3 regions of the Vibrio sp. BS-M-Sm-2 genome follow, and region 2 is predicted to be linked to each of the others. Evidence: riboswitches for the same ligand, from Rfam matches in the RefSeq annotation. Region 2 holds a riboswitch; each other region holds the start of a gene.
The links. A riboswitch is a leader RNA that binds a small molecule or an ion and turns the genes downstream of it on or off. The one in region 2 is predicted to bind thiamine pyrophosphate.
Positions count from the first base shown of each region.

Region 1: linked by a shared signal. The riboswitch ahead of thiB (thiamine ABC transporter substrate binding subunit) and the one ahead of thiC (phosphomethylpyrimidine synthase ThiC) in region 2 are both predicted to bind thiamine pyrophosphate.
Region 3: linked by a shared signal. The riboswitch ahead of thiD (bifunctional hydroxymethylpyrimidine kinase/phosphomethylpyrimidine kinase) and the one ahead of thiC (phosphomethylpyrimidine synthase ThiC) in region 2 are both predicted to bind thiamine pyrophosphate.

Region 1 covers NZ_CP167894.1:2,306,686-2,312,335, forward strand. The annotation lists gene fbp (class 1 fructose-bisphosphatase) at 1-162, opposite strand, end outside; gene mpl (UDP-N-acetylmuramate:L-alanyl-gamma-D-glutamyl-meso-diaminopimelate ligase) at 433-1,791, shown strand; gene AB8613_RS10570 (flavin prenyltransferase UbiX) at 1,830-2,453, shown strand; TPP riboswitch at 2,497-2,616, shown strand; gene thiB (thiamine ABC transporter substrate binding subunit) at 2,670-3,662, shown strand; gene thiP (thiamine/thiamine pyrophosphate ABC transporter permease ThiP) at 3,775-5,388, shown strand; gene thiQ (thiamine ABC transporter ATP-binding protein) at 5,388-5,650, shown strand, end outside.
Region 2 covers NZ_CP167894.1:1,957,165-1,962,814, forward strand. The annotation lists rRNA gene rrf (5S ribosomal RNA) at 1-21, shown strand, start outside; tRNA gene AB8613_RS08870 (tRNA-Asp) at 65-141, shown strand; tRNA gene AB8613_RS08875 (tRNA-Trp) at 201-277, shown strand; gene AB8613_RS08880 (multicopper oxidase family protein) at 722-2,104, shown strand; gene crcB (fluoride efflux transporter CrcB) at 2,205-2,588, shown strand; TPP riboswitch at 2,651-2,749, shown strand; gene thiC (phosphomethylpyrimidine synthase ThiC) at 2,879-4,828, shown strand; gene AB8613_RS08895 (thiamine phosphate synthase) at 4,828-5,650, shown strand, end outside.
Region 3 covers NZ_CP167895.1:1,149,088-1,154,737, forward strand. The annotation lists gene AB8613_RS21065 (DUF4382 domain-containing protein) at 30-1,058, shown strand; gene AB8613_RS21070 (AraC family transcriptional regulator) at 1,233-1,961, shown strand; gene AB8613_RS21075 (DMT family transporter) at 2,047-2,964, shown strand; TPP riboswitch at 3,063-3,174, shown strand; gene thiD (bifunctional hydroxymethylpyrimidine kinase/phosphomethylpyrimidine kinase) at 3,271-4,164, shown strand; gene AB8613_RS21085 (ABC transporter ATP-binding protein) at 4,154-4,912, shown strand; gene AB8613_RS21090 (ABC transporter permease) at 4,905-5,650, shown strand, end outside.

The DNA.
Region 1 (5,650 bases), 350 kb from region 2:
AGCGCCAGTAATATCGACAAGACCTGCCTTGTTAATTTCGCGGTTAACAATTTTTGCAGCAAGACGAATTGATGACAAAAGGGATGATAGATCACCGCTTGCATGGGGGAAGTCATTTTGTTTTGCAACAATGAACTCACCAAGGGTGCGCATCTCAGACATGTTATTTCCTTAAACTTCTCTGAATATTAGGGGGATTTGAGCACTATAGAATTGGCCTCTTGTACGGGCTTTATTCATCTAGACGCTTACCTAAATTCTAAAGGCTAGATCTTTTTAATGGTAATGAACTAAGCGACGCAGATCTCACTTACTATGTCGACTAAATTTGTTTTGCATTGCCGCTCGCTTTTAACCGCTATTTAATGATAATGAGTGCAAGCCGTTTTAATTAGGGCATCGTTTATTTAGCCAAGCGTTTGGAAGCAATTTATGCATATTCATATCTTAGGAATTTGTGGCACCTTTATGGGTGGTGCTGCGGTATTGGCTCGTCAACTAGGTCACAAGGTTACCGGTAGTGACGCGAATGTTTACCCACCAATGAGCACTTTGTTGGAATCTCAAGGGATTGACATTATTGAAGGGTTCGACCCTAGCCAACTCGAGCCAAGGCCGGATCTCGTGGTTATCGGTAACGCGATGAGCCGTGGTAACCCGTGTGTTGAGTATGTATTGGATAACAATCTTAGATACACCTCTGGCCCTCAGTGGTTGCAAGAATTCTTGCTGCATGACCGTTGGGTGTTGGCGGTATCGGGAACGCATGGTAAGACCACGACATCAAGCATGCTGGCTTGGGTCTTGGAAGACTGTGGCTATGCACCGGGCTTTTTAGTTGGCGGTGTGTTGGGTAACTTTGGTATCTCTGCTCGCCTTGGTGAAAGCATGTTCTTCGTGGTCGAAGCTGACGAATATGACAGTGCTTTTTTCGATAAACGATCTAAGTTCGTCCATTACCACCCAAGAACCTTGGTCATGAATAACCTAGAGTTCGATCATGCGGACATCTTCGATGATCTTGAGGCGATTAAACGTCAGTTCCATCACTTAGTGCGCACTGTGCCAAGCAATGGCCGTATTTTCTCACCTAAACAAGATGTGGCTATTCAAGATGTTCTATCTCGTGGCTGTTGGAGTGAGACTGAATCAAGCGGCGAGCAAGGCGATTGGGATGCTAAGAAGTTAGTCAAAGACGGCTCTCAATTTGAGGTCTACTTCCAAAATGAATGTGTTGGAACGGTAAACTGGGATTTAGTGGGCGACCACAACGTAAACAATGCCTTGATGGCGATAGCAGCTGCACGACACGTAGGTGTGACTCCTGACTTAGCGTGTGAATCACTAGCTACTTTCATTAACACTAAGCGCCGCTTGGAGTTTAAAGGCGAGGTGGCAGGTGTTTCTGTTTATGACGATTTTGCTCATCACCCAACGGCGATTGAACTTACGCTAGGCGGGTTACGTAATAAGGTCGACACTAAGAAGATCATTGCCGTTTTAGAGCCTCGTTCTGCCACCATGAAACGTGGTGTGCACAAAGAAACCTTGGCTGATTCGTTGAAGCAGGCGGATTCTACCTACTTATTCCAACCGGGTAACATTGATTGGTCGGTTCAAGATGTTGCAGACGCTTGTCACCAACCTGCACACGTGAGTGATGACATGGATGCATTCGTTGCTAAAATTGTCTCAGAGGCACAAGCGGGTGACCAAATCTTGGTAATGAGTAATGGTGGCTTTGGTGGTATTCACCAAAAACTGTTGGATGGATTGGCACTCAAAGGCTAACGGCATCCACGACCTTATAATTTGAAGTAATTGAGAACATGACAAAACACGATAAAGCGATAACTCTTGCTTTCACTGGCGCATCCGGTGCGCCTTATGGCCTACGTTTACTTGAATGCCTTTTGGCGGCCGATTATCAGGTCTATTTGCTGATTTCATCGGCTGCGCGAGTGGTATTGGCGACCGAGCATGAGCTTAAGTTACCTGCTGGGCCGGATGCGGCGAAACAAGCTTTGGTTAAACACCTTGGCTGCGCCCCAGAAAAGCTTGTGGTGTGTGGCAAAGACGACTGGTTCTCACCGGTTGCCTCTGGTTCAGCAGCGCCTAAGCAGATGGTAGTGTGTCCATGTTCTGCGGGAAGTTTGGCTTCGATTGCACACGGCTTGTCGGATAACTTGATTGAGCGAGCAGCAGACGTGGTCATGAAAGAGCGAGGTCAACTGTTATTGGTAGTTCGTGAAACGCCATTTTCTACGCTTCATCTAGAGAACATGCACAAACTATCGACCATGGGCGTGACGATCATGCCTGCGGCTCCGGGGTTTTATCACCAACCTAAGTCTATTGAAGATCTGGTCGACTTTATGGTGGCGCGTATTCTTGATCATCTTGGTATCGAACAAGGTTTAGTGCCACGTTGGGGCTACGATCAACGTAATTGATCCAAACTTGATAGCTTATTGTTAAAAATCAAATTACAATTCTGAACACTCATCGGGGAGCGAACCATTCAAATAATGAATGCGAGCTGAGATCAAGCAGATGCTTGGGACCCGTAAACCTGAACCAGATAATGCTGGCGTAGGAATTGAGTTAGGAACAACCTCTACCGTTCTCCTCCCTCAAACCTGTGCCGCTCAGACTATGGAGAGCGTCCAGTGAAATTCACATTAACTACTCTTGCTGTTACTACAGCGATCTCTTTTTCTGCCTTTGCTGCAGACAATACTTTGACCGTATACACCTATGACTCTTTTGCTGCGGATTGGGGCCCTCGTCCTGCCGTTGAAAAAGCATTCGAAGAAAAATGTGGTTGTGATGTGAATTTTGTCGCGCTAGAAGATGGCGTCTCTATCCTGAACCGTTTACGTCTTGAAGGGGGCAATAGCAAAGCCGATATCTTGCTAGGTCTCGACAACAACCTGATGGCTGAAGCGAAAGCGACGGGCTTATTGGCTGAGCATAATGTTGATACTTCATCAGTAACGCTTCCTAATGGTTGGAACGATAGCACTTTTGTTCCCTATGACTTTGGCTACTTTGCTTTTGTTTACAACAAAGAGAAGTTGGCAAACCCGCCGAAGAGCTTGAAAGAACTGGTTGAGCTGCGAGATGATCTTAAGGTTATCTACCAAGACCCACGTACATCAACACCAGGTCAAGGCATGATGCTTTGGATGAAGTCGGTATACGGTGATGAAGCGACAGCAGCATGGAAGAAGCTTGCTCAGAAAACAGTGACTGTAACCAAAGGTTGGTCTGAAGCTTATTCTATGTTCCTAGAAGGTGAGTCGGATTTAGTGTTGTCTTACACAACGTCTCCGGCTTACCACATTATTGCTGAGAGCGATTCTAAGTACGCAGCAGCAAGCTTCGAAGAAGGGCATTACACTCAAGTTGAAGTGGCCGCTAAAGTTAAAGGCAGTAAGAACGAGAAACTGGCTGATGATTTTATGGCGTTTATCCTAAGTAATGAATTCCAATCGGCGATGCCAACAGGCAACTGGATGTACCCAGTGACCGATATTGAGCTTCCAAAAGGGTTCGAGCAACTTACGGTTCCTCAGAAAGCGCTAAGCTTCACGCCTGAAGAAATTGCCGCTAAGCGCAAGCCTTGGATCCGAGAGTGGCAGAGCGCACTTACTTTTTAACTTACTATTTAAAAAATGAGCTTTCTAACGTACTTTAAAAAAACTAGCTTTCTGTATTTAAAGGTTCATTCGTTATGTTTGGAGTGAACCATTTACGGTAAAAAATCAATTTATGATAAAGAAAACACCTAAGGTCGGGATCTGGGTTGCGATACTCATTACCGCCTTCGTGGTTTCAGCAGTTGGGGCATTGCTTAGCAATGCCCCTTCTCTTGATATCAGCCAAGTATGGTCCGATCCCTACTATTGGCATGTAACGAAATTCAGCTTTTATCAAGCGACACTCTCAACAGTGCTGAGTGTTGGCTTTGCTATACCTATTGCTCATGCGCTGTGCCGTAGACAATTTTTTGGACGCGCTTTGTTGTTAAGGTTGTTCGCGTCCACCTTAGTCCTGCCGGTGTTAGTCGGTGTATTTGGCTTACTTGCGATCTATGGTAATAGTGGTTGGTTAGCTAAGTTTTTGGCGAACTTCGATATTGAACTGCCATTTTCGATTTATGGCTTGAATGGTATTTTGTTGGCGCATGTTTTCTTTAACTTGCCTTATGCTAGTCGTTTACTTTTGCAAGCGTTAGATACTGTGCCTGCCGAGCAGCATAAACTCTGTGCTCACTTAGGCATGAGCCATTGGAATAAATTTAAATGGGTTGAATGGCCGAGGCTAAGGCAGCAATTACCGCATGTGTGTGGCTTAGTGTTCATGCTGTGCTTCACCAGCTTTGCTACCGTGATGGCGTTGGGTGGTGGTCCGAAATCGACCACCATTGAGCTCGCCATCTATCAAGCAATCAAATTCGACTTTGACCTGCAGGCTGGCGCGCTACTTGCGATATGGCAAATGCTGCTGTGTGGAGTGCTCGCGGTCAGCATTCAACGCCTATCGAAACCTATTTCTGTGACGGCCAGCCAGTTGGCGGAAGAGAAATATTTGGTTAAGGACAGCTGGTGGTCAAAAGCTTGGGACAGCTTCTGGATCATCATAGTCTCAATGCTGGTATTGCCGCCATTAGCTATGGTTATCGTCAGTGGTATTAACTCGCAAGCACTGACAGTACTCAGCAGTGAGCCGTTTTGGGCGGCATTAATGACCTCGGTTAAAGTCGCGTCATTAGCAAGTGTTATCGCGGTTGGTATTGGTATCGCGATACTACTGACCAGCAGAGCATGGCGCTTACAGAATAAGAACTTTCGAGCCGATAAAATCGAGCTGATTGGCACTATTATCTTAGTCACTCCGGGGCTAGTGATCAGTACGGGTATCTTCCTACTATTACGCTCATTTACCGATGTGTTCAGCTTGGCTTTCTTTATCGTGATTGCCGTCAACAGTTTAATGGCACTGCCTTACGTAATTAAAACCTTAGCTCAACCTATGCTGCATTTGTCTCAGCAGTACCAGTATGTGTGTGCAAGCTTAGGAATGACAGGATTCACTCGCTTTAGGTTGGTGGAGTGGCGCGCATTACGTAAGCCGATGGCGCAAGCCTTCTCGATCAGCTTTATGCTGGCGATGGGCGACTTAAGTGCGATTGCCTTATTTGGTAGCCAAGACTTTAGAACACTGCCTTTGTACCTATTCCAATTGCTAGGCAGCTATCAGATGGAAGCCGCAGCCGTTGTTTCGGTTAGTCTGCTGCTGTTGAGTGTGGGCAGTTTTAGCTTCATTGAATTTTTATTTACTCGAACCTCAAATCTCAATGCTAAAAAGTTAAGGAACCGATGATGTTAGTGATGAAAGATGTGGATTACCACTATCACCAAGAGTTGTTTAGTTTTGATTTCCAAGCTGAGCAGGGCGATATTGTTGCTCTGATGGGACCAAGTGGTGCGGGTAAATCAACGCTACTTGCATTGGTTGCTGGGTTTATTGAGCCGACATCGGGTGAGATCTCGGTGGCAGGACAATCATTGATTGGCAAAGAAGCGCACCAACGCCCGCTGGCGATGTTGTTCCAAGAACACAACCTATTTGCTCACCTCACGGT
Region 2 (5,650 bases):
GAGAGTAGGACATCGCCAGGCTTTAAATTTGAACACTTGTCAGCGACGACAAGTCTTCCACTGCGGAGTGGTAGTTCAGTTGGTTAGAATACCGGCCTGTCACGCCGGGGGTCGCGGGTTCGAGTCCCGTCCACTCCGCCACTTATTCGATAACCTCGCCTAGTGCGAGGTTTTTTCGAATCTGAAGTAATGAAAGTTTTAGGGGTGTAGCTCCAATTGGCAGAGCAGCGGATTCCAAATCCGCGTGTTGGGAGTTCGAATCTCTCCACCCCTGCCATATTTAAGGCTCTAGCAGAAATGCTAGAGCCTTTTTATTTTCTGAATCAAATATACGCTATTAGCGGAGCAGCGGATTCCCCGACTTACCAAAATAGCGCGTGTTGGGAGTCTAAACTTCCATCCTTGCCATATACTAAAGCCTCAGCAGAAATGCTGGGGCTTTTTTACGTCTGTTGCTTCTGAAAAGTAATGTTGGGATAGCTAGGCGCCCCTGGCATATTTAAGGCTCCAGACTACGCGTCCCCGCAGAAAACTTGGAATCTTCTTGCTTTCTATTTATTCGATAATTCGTATCTTTAACAGAACTTAGCCTTAAAAGTGTAAGTGCTTACTTATCTCAGCTTCTTTTATAAACAATCGATAGCACAAACCACACTTCTTTATGAGAATTATTCTCAATATTTTGTTACATTTTGGTCGTTATTACTAAAAGGCAACAAATATGGATATTTCCCGTCGTAAGTTTATTCAATCATCTCTCGCTATATCTGCACTAACCGTCCTGCCGGCTTGTTCAATGAAGCAGTCTGTTGATGAGCAAGGAAAGTTCGTTTATGACTTAACTGCTGAGCCCTCAACTGCTGAGTTGGTAAAGGGGTTTAATACTAATGTTTTATCCTTTAATGGACAGATTCCAGCGCCGATTATTCGCTGTCGACAAGGCGAAAAGGTAACGATCCGATTTACCAACAAGCTTTCAGAACCGACGACAATTCATTGGCATGGACTGAGAATTCCAATCGAAATGGACGGGGTTCCTTTCTTAAGTCAGCCTCCTATTATGCCCGGTGAAACGTTTGTCTATGAGTTTACCCCACCAGATGCGGGTACTTTTTGGTATCACCCACACATGAACAGCGTTAAACAACTGGGTATGGGCTTAGTCGGCCTTATTATTGTTGAAGAGAGCGCGCCAGTTCAGTTCGATGAAGAGCATGCTCTGATGCTTAAACATTGGCATATCGACAAACAAGGTCAGTGGAAAGACTTAATGATTCCCCGCCTCAGCGCTCGTATGGGCACGCCAGGAGAGTGGAGTAGCGTTAATGGAGTACATGAACCTATCTATCAATTGAAGCAGCATGCAACGACTAGGCTCCGTATCGCTAATGTTGATAACACGATTACCTATCCGATTGCTATTGAAGGGGCAGAAGCATGGGTCATTGCCATTGATGGTAACCCTGTAAAGACACCTTATAAGCTGACTCAACATAAAATTGGCCCAGGTATGCGTGTCGACCTTGGGCTGATTGCTCCTAAGGTGGGCGAGCAAGTGAGTGTCCTTCAAATGAAGGGGCGTTTTCCGTTCTCCTTGTGTGAGTTTGAGGTTGTAGATTCAACGTTAATAGAAGGCCAAACACTTCCTTCATTGCCTCTGAATCCCGTGCCTAACTTAGATCTCGCCAACGCAGAAGAAATCGAATTTGTGTTTGAGTGGGAAGGGGCGGTATCACCAGTATCTAAAGATGGTAAGTCCATGCCTAAGTTTTGGCTTACTAATAAGCGAGCATGGGAGGGAATGAGCAAAGACAATATTCCAGAGCCGTTGGCGACTTTAGAGTTAGGTAAGACTTACATATTCGATCTTAAGAACGTCACTCAATATCATCACCCGATTCATATTCATGGTCATACATTTACTGTATTGGAACTTGATGGTAAAAAAATTGAAGAACCTTTCCATACCGACACTGTGTTACTTGGGAAAAATGGTCGAGCGAAAGCTGCGTTTGTTGCAGACAACTCTGGACGTTGGATGTACCACTGTCATGTCATTGAGCACATGAAAACGGGACTAATGGGATATATTGAAGTTAAGTGACACCTGTAACGTTTAATTTTTGCGCATGCATTCTTAGTTTCTACCCTCGCTTTTATCGGCGGTAAAGCTAGAATATAGGGATTGTTATTTGGGAGGATTCATGGGTCAGCTATCTATTTTAGGTTTTATTGCCATTGGTGGCGCATTTGGTGCTTGTTCGCGCTATTTGATTTCAGAGTTATGTGTAGTGATGTTAGGGCGTGGCTTTCCTTACGGTACGTTGACCGTTAACGTGATCGGCTCTTTGATTATGGGCTTGCTCATCGCCGCATTCGAAAATGAGATGATTGCGACTGAACCATGGAGACAGATCATTGGCCTCGGTTTCCTTGGAGCACTGACTACGTTCTCTACATTTTCGATGGATAACGTGCTTCTTATGCAGCAGGGCGCTTTCTTTAAGATGGGGCTTAATGTGTTGCTCAACGTGGTTCTCAGTATTTCAGCAGCATGGATCGGCTTCCAACTTTTGATAAAGTCTTAAAACTTTCTTACGTTTTGTTAACAACTCGGCTTGGTTTATCCAAGCCGTTTTTATATACTCGATCGAACTTGTCGGAGTGCCATATGGCTGAGACCGTTAACTCGGGATCCGTTGAACCTGATCAGGCTAATACCTGCGAAGGGAACAAGAGTAGATATCTAACTAGAATCCTTCTAGAGATCTATCTCCAGATCACAACTGTATTTCTTACCGTGATCCCTCTTGTAGCATCTAATCCGTCAAGCATTTTTATCCCAATAAATAATGGCTAAAAGCCAAGGAAAAATGCTATGTCGAGTCGTAAACAAGCAAGACTGGAAGCGAAGAATTTCATTGATTCTTTATCCGTACAACCCTATCCAAATTCAAAAAAAGCTTACATCCAAGGATCTCGAGAAGATATCCAAGTCCCTGTGCGAGAAATATCACTCGCAGATAGCCTTGTCGGTGGCACCAAAAAAGAGCCTGTATTCGAATCTAATGAGCCTATTCATGTCTACGATACCTCCGGTGTTTATACCGATCCTACGCATGAAATAGACCTTTATAGCGGCCTTCCTAAGTTGCGAGAGCAATGGATTGAAGAGCGTGGCGATACGGAATTGCTCGATGATGTAAGCTCTGTTTACACCAAAGAACGTTTAGAAGATGAAACCCTAGACGACCTTCGTTACGGAAACCTGCCTAGAATTCGTCGTGCTACTGGCGACCAATGTGTAACTCAACTGCATTATGCTCGTCAGGGTATTATCACTCCTGAGATGGAGTATATTGCGATACGCGAGAACATGGGACGTCAGAAGTTTGCTGACGAACAACTTAATCACCAACACCCTGGCCATAACTTTGGCGCCAACCTACCTAAAGAAATTACCCCTGAGTTCGTGCGTAAAGAGGTCGCTGAAGGCCGAGCTATCATCCCTTCGAACATCAACCACCCAGAATCAGAACCTATGATTATTGGCCGCAACTTCTTAGTGAAAGTGAACGCCAATATCGGTAACTCTTCAGTTAGCTCTTCGATTGAAGAAGAAGTTGAGAAGCTAGTATGGTCGACTCGCTGGGGCGGCGATACCGTAATGGACCTTTCCACTGGCCGTAATATCCACGAGACTCGTGAATGGATCCTACGTAATAGCCCGGTGCCGATTGGTACGGTTCCTATGTATCAGGCGCTTGAGAAAGTGAATGGCGTAGCCGAAGACCTTAACTGGGAAGTGATGCGCGATACCTTGATTGAACAAGCGGAGCAGGGCGTTGATTACTTCACTATTCATGCCGGTTTGCTTCTTCGTTACGTTCCTATGACGGCTAAACGTGTGACTGGCATTGTCTCTCGTGGTGGATCTATCATCGCGAAATGGTGTCTTGCACATCACCAAGAAAGCTTCTTATACACACACTTCCGCGAGATCTGCGAGATCTGTGCGAAGTACGATGTTGCTCTTTCACTAGGTGATGGCTTGCGTCCTGGCTCTATTGCAGATGCCAACGATGAGGCTCAATTCTCGGAGTTACGTACTCTAGGTGAGTTAACTAAAGTGGCTTGGGAATACGACGTTCAGGTGATCATTGAAGGTCCTGGACATGTACCTATGCACCTTATTAAAGAGAACATGGACGAGCAGTTAGAGCACTGCCATGAAGCGCCTTTTTATACATTAGGTCCACTGACTACAGATATCGCACCGGGTTATGACCACATTACCTCTGGTATTGGCGCGGCCATGATTGGTTGGTACGGCTGTGCGATGCTTTGTTATGTAACACCTAAAGAGCATTTGGGCTTACCAAATAAAGAAGATGTGAAGACTGGCTTGATTACTTACAAGCTGGCAGCACATGCAGCAGACTTGGCCAAAGGACACCCAGGTGCACAAATCCGAGATAATGCATTATCAAAAGCTCGTTTTGAATTCCGTTGGGAAGACCAATTTAATCTAGCTTTAGATCCAGAAACAGCACGTTCTTTCCACGATGAAACTCTGCCACAAGAGTCGGGCAAGGTTGCTCACTTCTGCTCTATGTGTGGACCTAAGTTCTGCTCGATGAAGATTTCTCAAGAAGTTCGAGAGTATGCGAAAGACACAGAACAAGTAGCTGCAGATCAGGCTATAGAGATTAAGATGCTAGATAACCCGTTGGAGGGAATGCGTCAAAAATCGCAAGAGTTCCGTGATACTGGCTCTGAACTTTATCACCTTGCTGTAGGCGCAAAAGAAGCTCAATTAGAGGAATAATGACAGTGAAGATTCTCATCCCATCTCAATACATCGAGTTAACGGGGGAGGTTCAAAACTGTCTATTGGTTGCTAAGCAACAAGGTTTAGCAACTGATGCAGTTGAGTTGGGTGTAAGCCCAACTCAATACTTCTCTATCGTTTATGCTCAACAAGCATTATCTATTGGCTTTGCTCGTGATGTTGATTCATTGGCGGAGTGTCAGTTAGCGCAACTGAGCCATGTTGTTGATTACAGTAATTCAGTTGCGTTGACCGATGTGTGTTCTGCTTTGACCCAAGCTTCGAACACCGTCTATATCGGAGTCTCCGATGATTCAGCTGTGTTAGATATCTGGTCACACTTAAATGCTAATCGCGTTATCAAGAGTGACACTACAGCTCATCAAGAATTAGATAATCGTGGTCACTTCGCTTGGTTACTTACTTTATTGGCGTTGGAATTTCCATTGGAAGACGTGCTGGTTTTAGCTCGCGCTGCATCAAATGTTTCACGTGGAACATGGCCAGCACACTATCAAAATTTTCCTATCCCAGTTCTAGAAGATGAACGACTGGATATAAGTGTCGGTTGGGCCAACCAAGGGACATCACTTTCCTTCCCTGAGTTGAGCAAAAATAGCCTCGGCTTATATCCGGTTGTTGATGATATTGAGTGGATCGAAAGGCTGCTCAAGCTTGGAATCAACACTGTCCAACTGCGTATTAAGAACCCTCAACAAGCCGACTTGGAGCAACAAGTTGCGCGATCTATCGAACTTGGTCGAGAACATAACGCTCAGGTTTTTATTAACGATTACTGGCAGCTTGCGCTCAAGCATG
Region 3 (5,650 bases), on a different replicon from region 2:
TTGAGCAGTGATTTTATAGGAAATGAGTTATGAAATATTTAAAGGAAACGGCTTTAGCGAGCCTTGTGTTGGCAGGGCTTGTTGGTTGTGGCGGAGACTCAGGATCATCAAGCAGTACGACACCCATTACTTTGAGCGTGAGTGATGCGCCCATTGATGATGTTAAAGACGTCACCGTGACATTCAGCAAGGTCGCTTTACTTCCTCAAGGGGGAGGTTCGCCACTGATATATGATGTGTATAAAACGGACGAAAACGGCGACTACGTTGATGAAAATGGCGATCCATTGCCAGATGGTGAGGACCCTATTCCATTAAGTGTGAATTTATTGGATTACCAAGGCAGCGATGCGCTCCCTTTGATTGAAAATGAGGTCATTCCGGTAGGCAGCTATAAGTTGTGTGTGTTTGCGAATGATGGCGATCACCCAACAGATCCATCTTACGTGGTAGAAAATGATGATACGAATCGTGAGTTAACGGTTAAAGGTGAAGGCGCGTGCCCGCAAGGCGTGGGTAAAGAAGATAATGCTGGCGTACTTTACTTTAATAACTCATTTAATGTGAATCAACAAAGTAACGATTTTGTTGTCGAGTTCGATCTTCGACGTGGCCTAAAGAACAGTTCGACATTCCCTGATTACACCATTCAAAGAACGTCTGTAAGCCTTATTAATACGGCTGAGACAGGAAACATTGAAGGTACTGTAGCGACAACAACTTTTGGAGCTTGTAACCCTACAAATGACAATACCTTCGTCCAATCGGTTTATTTGTATGAAGGTGACATCGCTAAAGCTAACATGGCTCCGATTGGCGGCAGTGATGAAGTGAAACCGATCACTTCAGCGTCAGTGGCAATGAATGAAGCACAGACTAACTATGAGTTCTCTCTGGGCTTCATTGATCCAGGTACTTACTCATTGGGTTATACCTGTACTGCGCAGTACGACAGTGATGAAGACAATGCTGATCCGGTTGCTGATGGTTTTGAAATCTATGATGTTCAAAATAGTGTTCAGGTAGTGGTTGGTCAGGATAACCAAGTATCGTTTTAAATCTTTGACGTGATTAAGCATTCGAATAAATACGGCCTCTTATTTGGAGGCCGTTTTTGATCATGTCACCTAGCAAGCATGAATTTGATGCGCATTGAGTGTGACTCTAGGGAAGTGATAATGTAACGTTGTATCTCTTACTCTAACCTAGCGAAATGTACTCCGGCGTTGATTATGAAATCTAGCTTAAGCATTCGATCTTATACCAAGCAATTTAATACCCATGCCCATGATGACCATCATCAATTGGTATTGCCGATCCAAGGCAGTATTAATATCGAAATGGTGGGGTATGCCGGCAAAGTGGCGGTGGGCGAATGCGTGGTGATTCCAGTAACCACCGCGCATGCGTTTAAGGCGGATGAAGCAGCGCGGTTTATTGTCGCGGATATGGCGGAGTTGCCGCAGCATTTGTTAGAGCATGAGCTTTCGGTTTTCACGATAACGCCACCTTTGATGAGCTTCTTGTTGTTTGTAGAGAAGCAGTTGGAATATCAGGTCGATAGCGGTATTGAGTCATCAATTTTGGATGTGTTTTCACTGCTGTTAGAGCAACAACAAGTGAGCAAGAGCATCGACCCAAGAATCCGCGCCGTACAAAGGCTGATAGCGGATAATTACACGCAGCCGTTATCCATTTCACAACTTGCAGAAACGGCCTGTTTGAGTCCTACTCAATTCAAAAAACGCTTCAAAGAATGCCTGGGTATCAGTGCCCTTAAATACATCACTCGATATCGTATGGAGAAAGCTCAAGCCTTGTTAACCCACACAGATTTACCTGTTCAATTGATCGCTGAAAATGTGGGATATAGTGATGTTTCTGCTTTCAGTCGCCGCTTCTCTCAGCACTTTGGAATGTCTCCAAGGGCGTTTCTAGGCTCAATGAAAGACAGTCTTTAGAAACAACAATAGCGTCCTTTCGGCAAACTAACTTTTATCAATCTTCATTATTATCTATTTCAGAACTGAAAATTGGGTAATAGAAATGAATCTTGCCATCAATCGCGTTAACGAATTCCAAACGGGCACTTTAGCCATCTTGTTTGCTTCCATTTTATGGGGCACGACAGGCACCGCCGCAAGTTTTGCGCCTGATCTAAGCCCATTAGCGATTGGTGCTTTCTCTATGGGTGTCGGCGGCCTAATGCAAGCGGGCTTAGCGTATCGAAAAATCCTATTAGTCCTTGATCAACTTTTGCAGAATAAGAAGCTGTTGGCAGTGAGCGCTTTGGCTTTGGCGGTCTATCCTTTAACTTTCTATTCTTCAATGAAATTATCAGGCGTGGCGATTGGTACCGTGGTTTCGATTGCAACCGCACCTTTCTTTTCAGCACTGTTAGAGTGTCTGATTAGCAAAAATAACAACATCAACAAACGTTGGCTCACTAGCTTTGCGATTGGTGTCGTGGGTATTGGGTTGTTGGTGTTTTCAGAATCTTCATCGACGAATGAATCCGGTGATGATCTAAAGCTGTTAGGTATTGCTTTGGGGTTGCTCGCTGGGTTGTGTTATGCCATTTATTCTTGGGCGACCAAAGCACTGATCGACAAAGGGATTAAGTCACAAGCGGCAATGGGCAGTATTTTTGGCCTTGGTGCGATGCTGTTGCTGCCAACGCTCTGGTTTACTGGTGAGAACCTGTTTTCCTCGCAGATTAACGTATTAGTCATCAGTTATCTGACGTTAATCCCACAATGCTTGGGCTATATCGCGTTCAGTTTTGGTTTACGCCACGTGACCGCGAGTAGCGCCAATCTGCTGACTCTGTTTGAACCAGTAGTCGCAGCGGTGCTTGCCGTCTGCGTTGTCGGTGAGCTGATTCCTTTTATAGGTTGGCTAGGTATGTTTCTGATTGTGCTGTGCTTGTTGATACAGTCGAAGCCATCTAAAGGCACGTTATAAGTATTTGTTTTGTTGAGCCTAATTGAAATTTATTCATGCGTAATTCTTATAATTGAATAAAATCAGTATCTCAGTTGTGAGAGTGCTGTTACTATCGCTATCAATAGTCGGGGGGCATATACCTTATTTGGTGTTTGCTGAGATCGTTAATCGAGACCCGTTGAACCTGATTCAGTTAACACTGGCGTAGGGAACTATAAGCACTCGATCTACGTCTGCACCCATGAAAACTTTCATGAGCCTAATGCGACTTCTCCTTCGATCAGTGTTCGTTCTCCTACGTCTTGTAAGATAGTAGGAGCGACAATGACACACAGTTCTATTTCAAAAGATTTAACGCCAAAATCCTCAACACAGCAGCACTCTGCTGAAGACACGATTCGCACGAATACTCCGATTGTTTTAACCATCGCTGGCTCAGACAGCGGCGGCGGTGCAGGGATCCAAGCTGATATTAAAGCCATGTCTGCTACCGGTAGTTTTGCTTGTTCTGTGATTACCGCTATCACTTCCCAGAACACTCAAGGCGTTTCCGCCATTTTTCCTATTCCACTCGACCATGTCGCTAGTCAGTTAGATGCGGTTTTTACTGATCTCAATATCGTGGCAGTAAAAGTCGGCATGTTGGCCGATGCGCAAATCATCAAAGTCGTTGCAGACAAAATTAAGCAGTATCAACCTAAGCACTTAGTGATTGACCCTGTGATGGTCGCGACAAGTGGTGATCTGCTGTTAGAAAACTCGGCTATCACCACGCTGAAACAAGAGCTGATTCCGCTGGCAGACATCATTACTCCTAACTTGCCAGAAGGCGCTGCACTTACAGGCAAAGCTGTCCCTGAAAGCGAAGCAGAAATGCAGGGCATGATTGAAGACTTACGCGCACTAGGTGCTAAAGCCGTTCTCTTGAAAGGCGGTCACTTAGAGAAGGATGAAAACAGTAACGACTTACTGATTCTGCCAACCACATCTGCTCTGATTAGCGCGAAGCGCTTTCCTACTAAAAATACCCACGGCACGGGTTGTACGCTCTCTTCTGCTATCGCTTCTTTCTTGGCTCAAGGCAATACGCTTCCAGAAGCTGTCGACTTAGGTAAACAATACATTTCACGTGCTATTGCTCATGCTGATGAGTTGCAAGTCGGTCAAGGTCACGGCCCGGTAAATCACTTCTTCGTTGGGCACGGTAATGTCCGTTAATACGGTTGGTGTTCAACTCAGCAATGCCTCCTTACGTTATAACGACAGTGAGCACGCGACCTTGTCTGGGTTGTCGCTTAGCTTAAACGCAGGTAAGTGGACGGTATTGTTGGGTCGAAGTGGCTGCGGGAAAACCACGGTATTGCGTTATTTTGCAGGTTTGCTGGAAGACAAGGTGGAGTGGCAGGGCACATTGGCAACGTCTGATGAATTGCCTTTAACGGATCGCATTGCTTACATGGCGCAGCAAGATCTGTTGCTGCCATGGCTATCGGTCATCGACAATGTTTGCCTGAGTCATCGTTTTCAAAATCCAGCTTCTGATAAAGCACTGCAAATCAATCAAGCACTCGAGTTATTAGCTGCGGTTGGTTTGGCTGATTGTGCGAATGCGATGCCGGATCAGTTGTCTGGTGGCATGCGCCAGCGTGTTGCTTTGGCTCGCACCTTAATGCAAGACAAGCCAGTGGTGCTGATGGATGAGCCGTTCTCTGCGCTGGATGCGGTAACAAGACACAAGCTGCAAAGTTTAGCGTGTGAACTGCTAAAAGGTAAAACCGTTGTGTTGATCACCCATGATCCACAAGAAGCGGTGCGTTTGGCGGACAATTTGTATGTGTTGCAAGGCACACCTGCGAGTGCTCAGTCTTTATCTGTGCCTCTCACGTCAACACCTCGAGTGTTAGATGGTGAATGTGCTGAGTTGCAACAAGCGATCTTAGCTCAGTTGGAACGTGATTATGAATGATTTAACGCGAAGCGAAGTTGGGGCTCGTTCAACCGACATACAGGCTAGCACTGAACGTCCTCGTCAGATGAATCCCGTTATGCGTTTGCTTATCAGCAGCGCCGTGATTCTCGGTTTATGGCAACTGGTGGTGGTTATCTTCGAGATGCCAAGCTTCATTCTGCCAGCTCCCGCAGAAGTCTTCATCAAGCTAATTGAACGTTACGATGTGCTACTCAAACACACTTGGGTGACTGCGCAGGAGATCTTACTTGGTCTATTGCTCGGTTTATCCATGGGGCTGTTTTTCGCCCTACAGATGTTGATGTTCGAACCGTTGAAACGCTGGTTGTTGCCTATCTTAATTGCTAGCCAAGCTATCCCTGTGTTTGCGATCGCGCCAGTATTGATGTTGTGGCTAGGCTATGGCATCGCGTCAAAAGTGGTGATGGCGGCGATCATTATCTTCTTCCCCGTGACCACTTGTTGTTACGACGGCCTGCGAAATACACCGACGGGCTATCTTGATCTTGCCAAGACCATGGGTGCATCGAAATGGCAATTGTTGCGTTATATCCAACTGCCTGCTGCGCTGCCAACTTTGGCGTCTGGCATTCGTGTGGCTGTGGTTATTGCCCCAATTGGTGCGGTTGTCGGCGAGTGGGTGGGTTCGAGTGAAGGGCTGGGTTACCTAATGCTGCAAGCCAACGCACGCATGATCATTGATGAGATGTTTGCTGCCTTATTCATCTTGGCGGT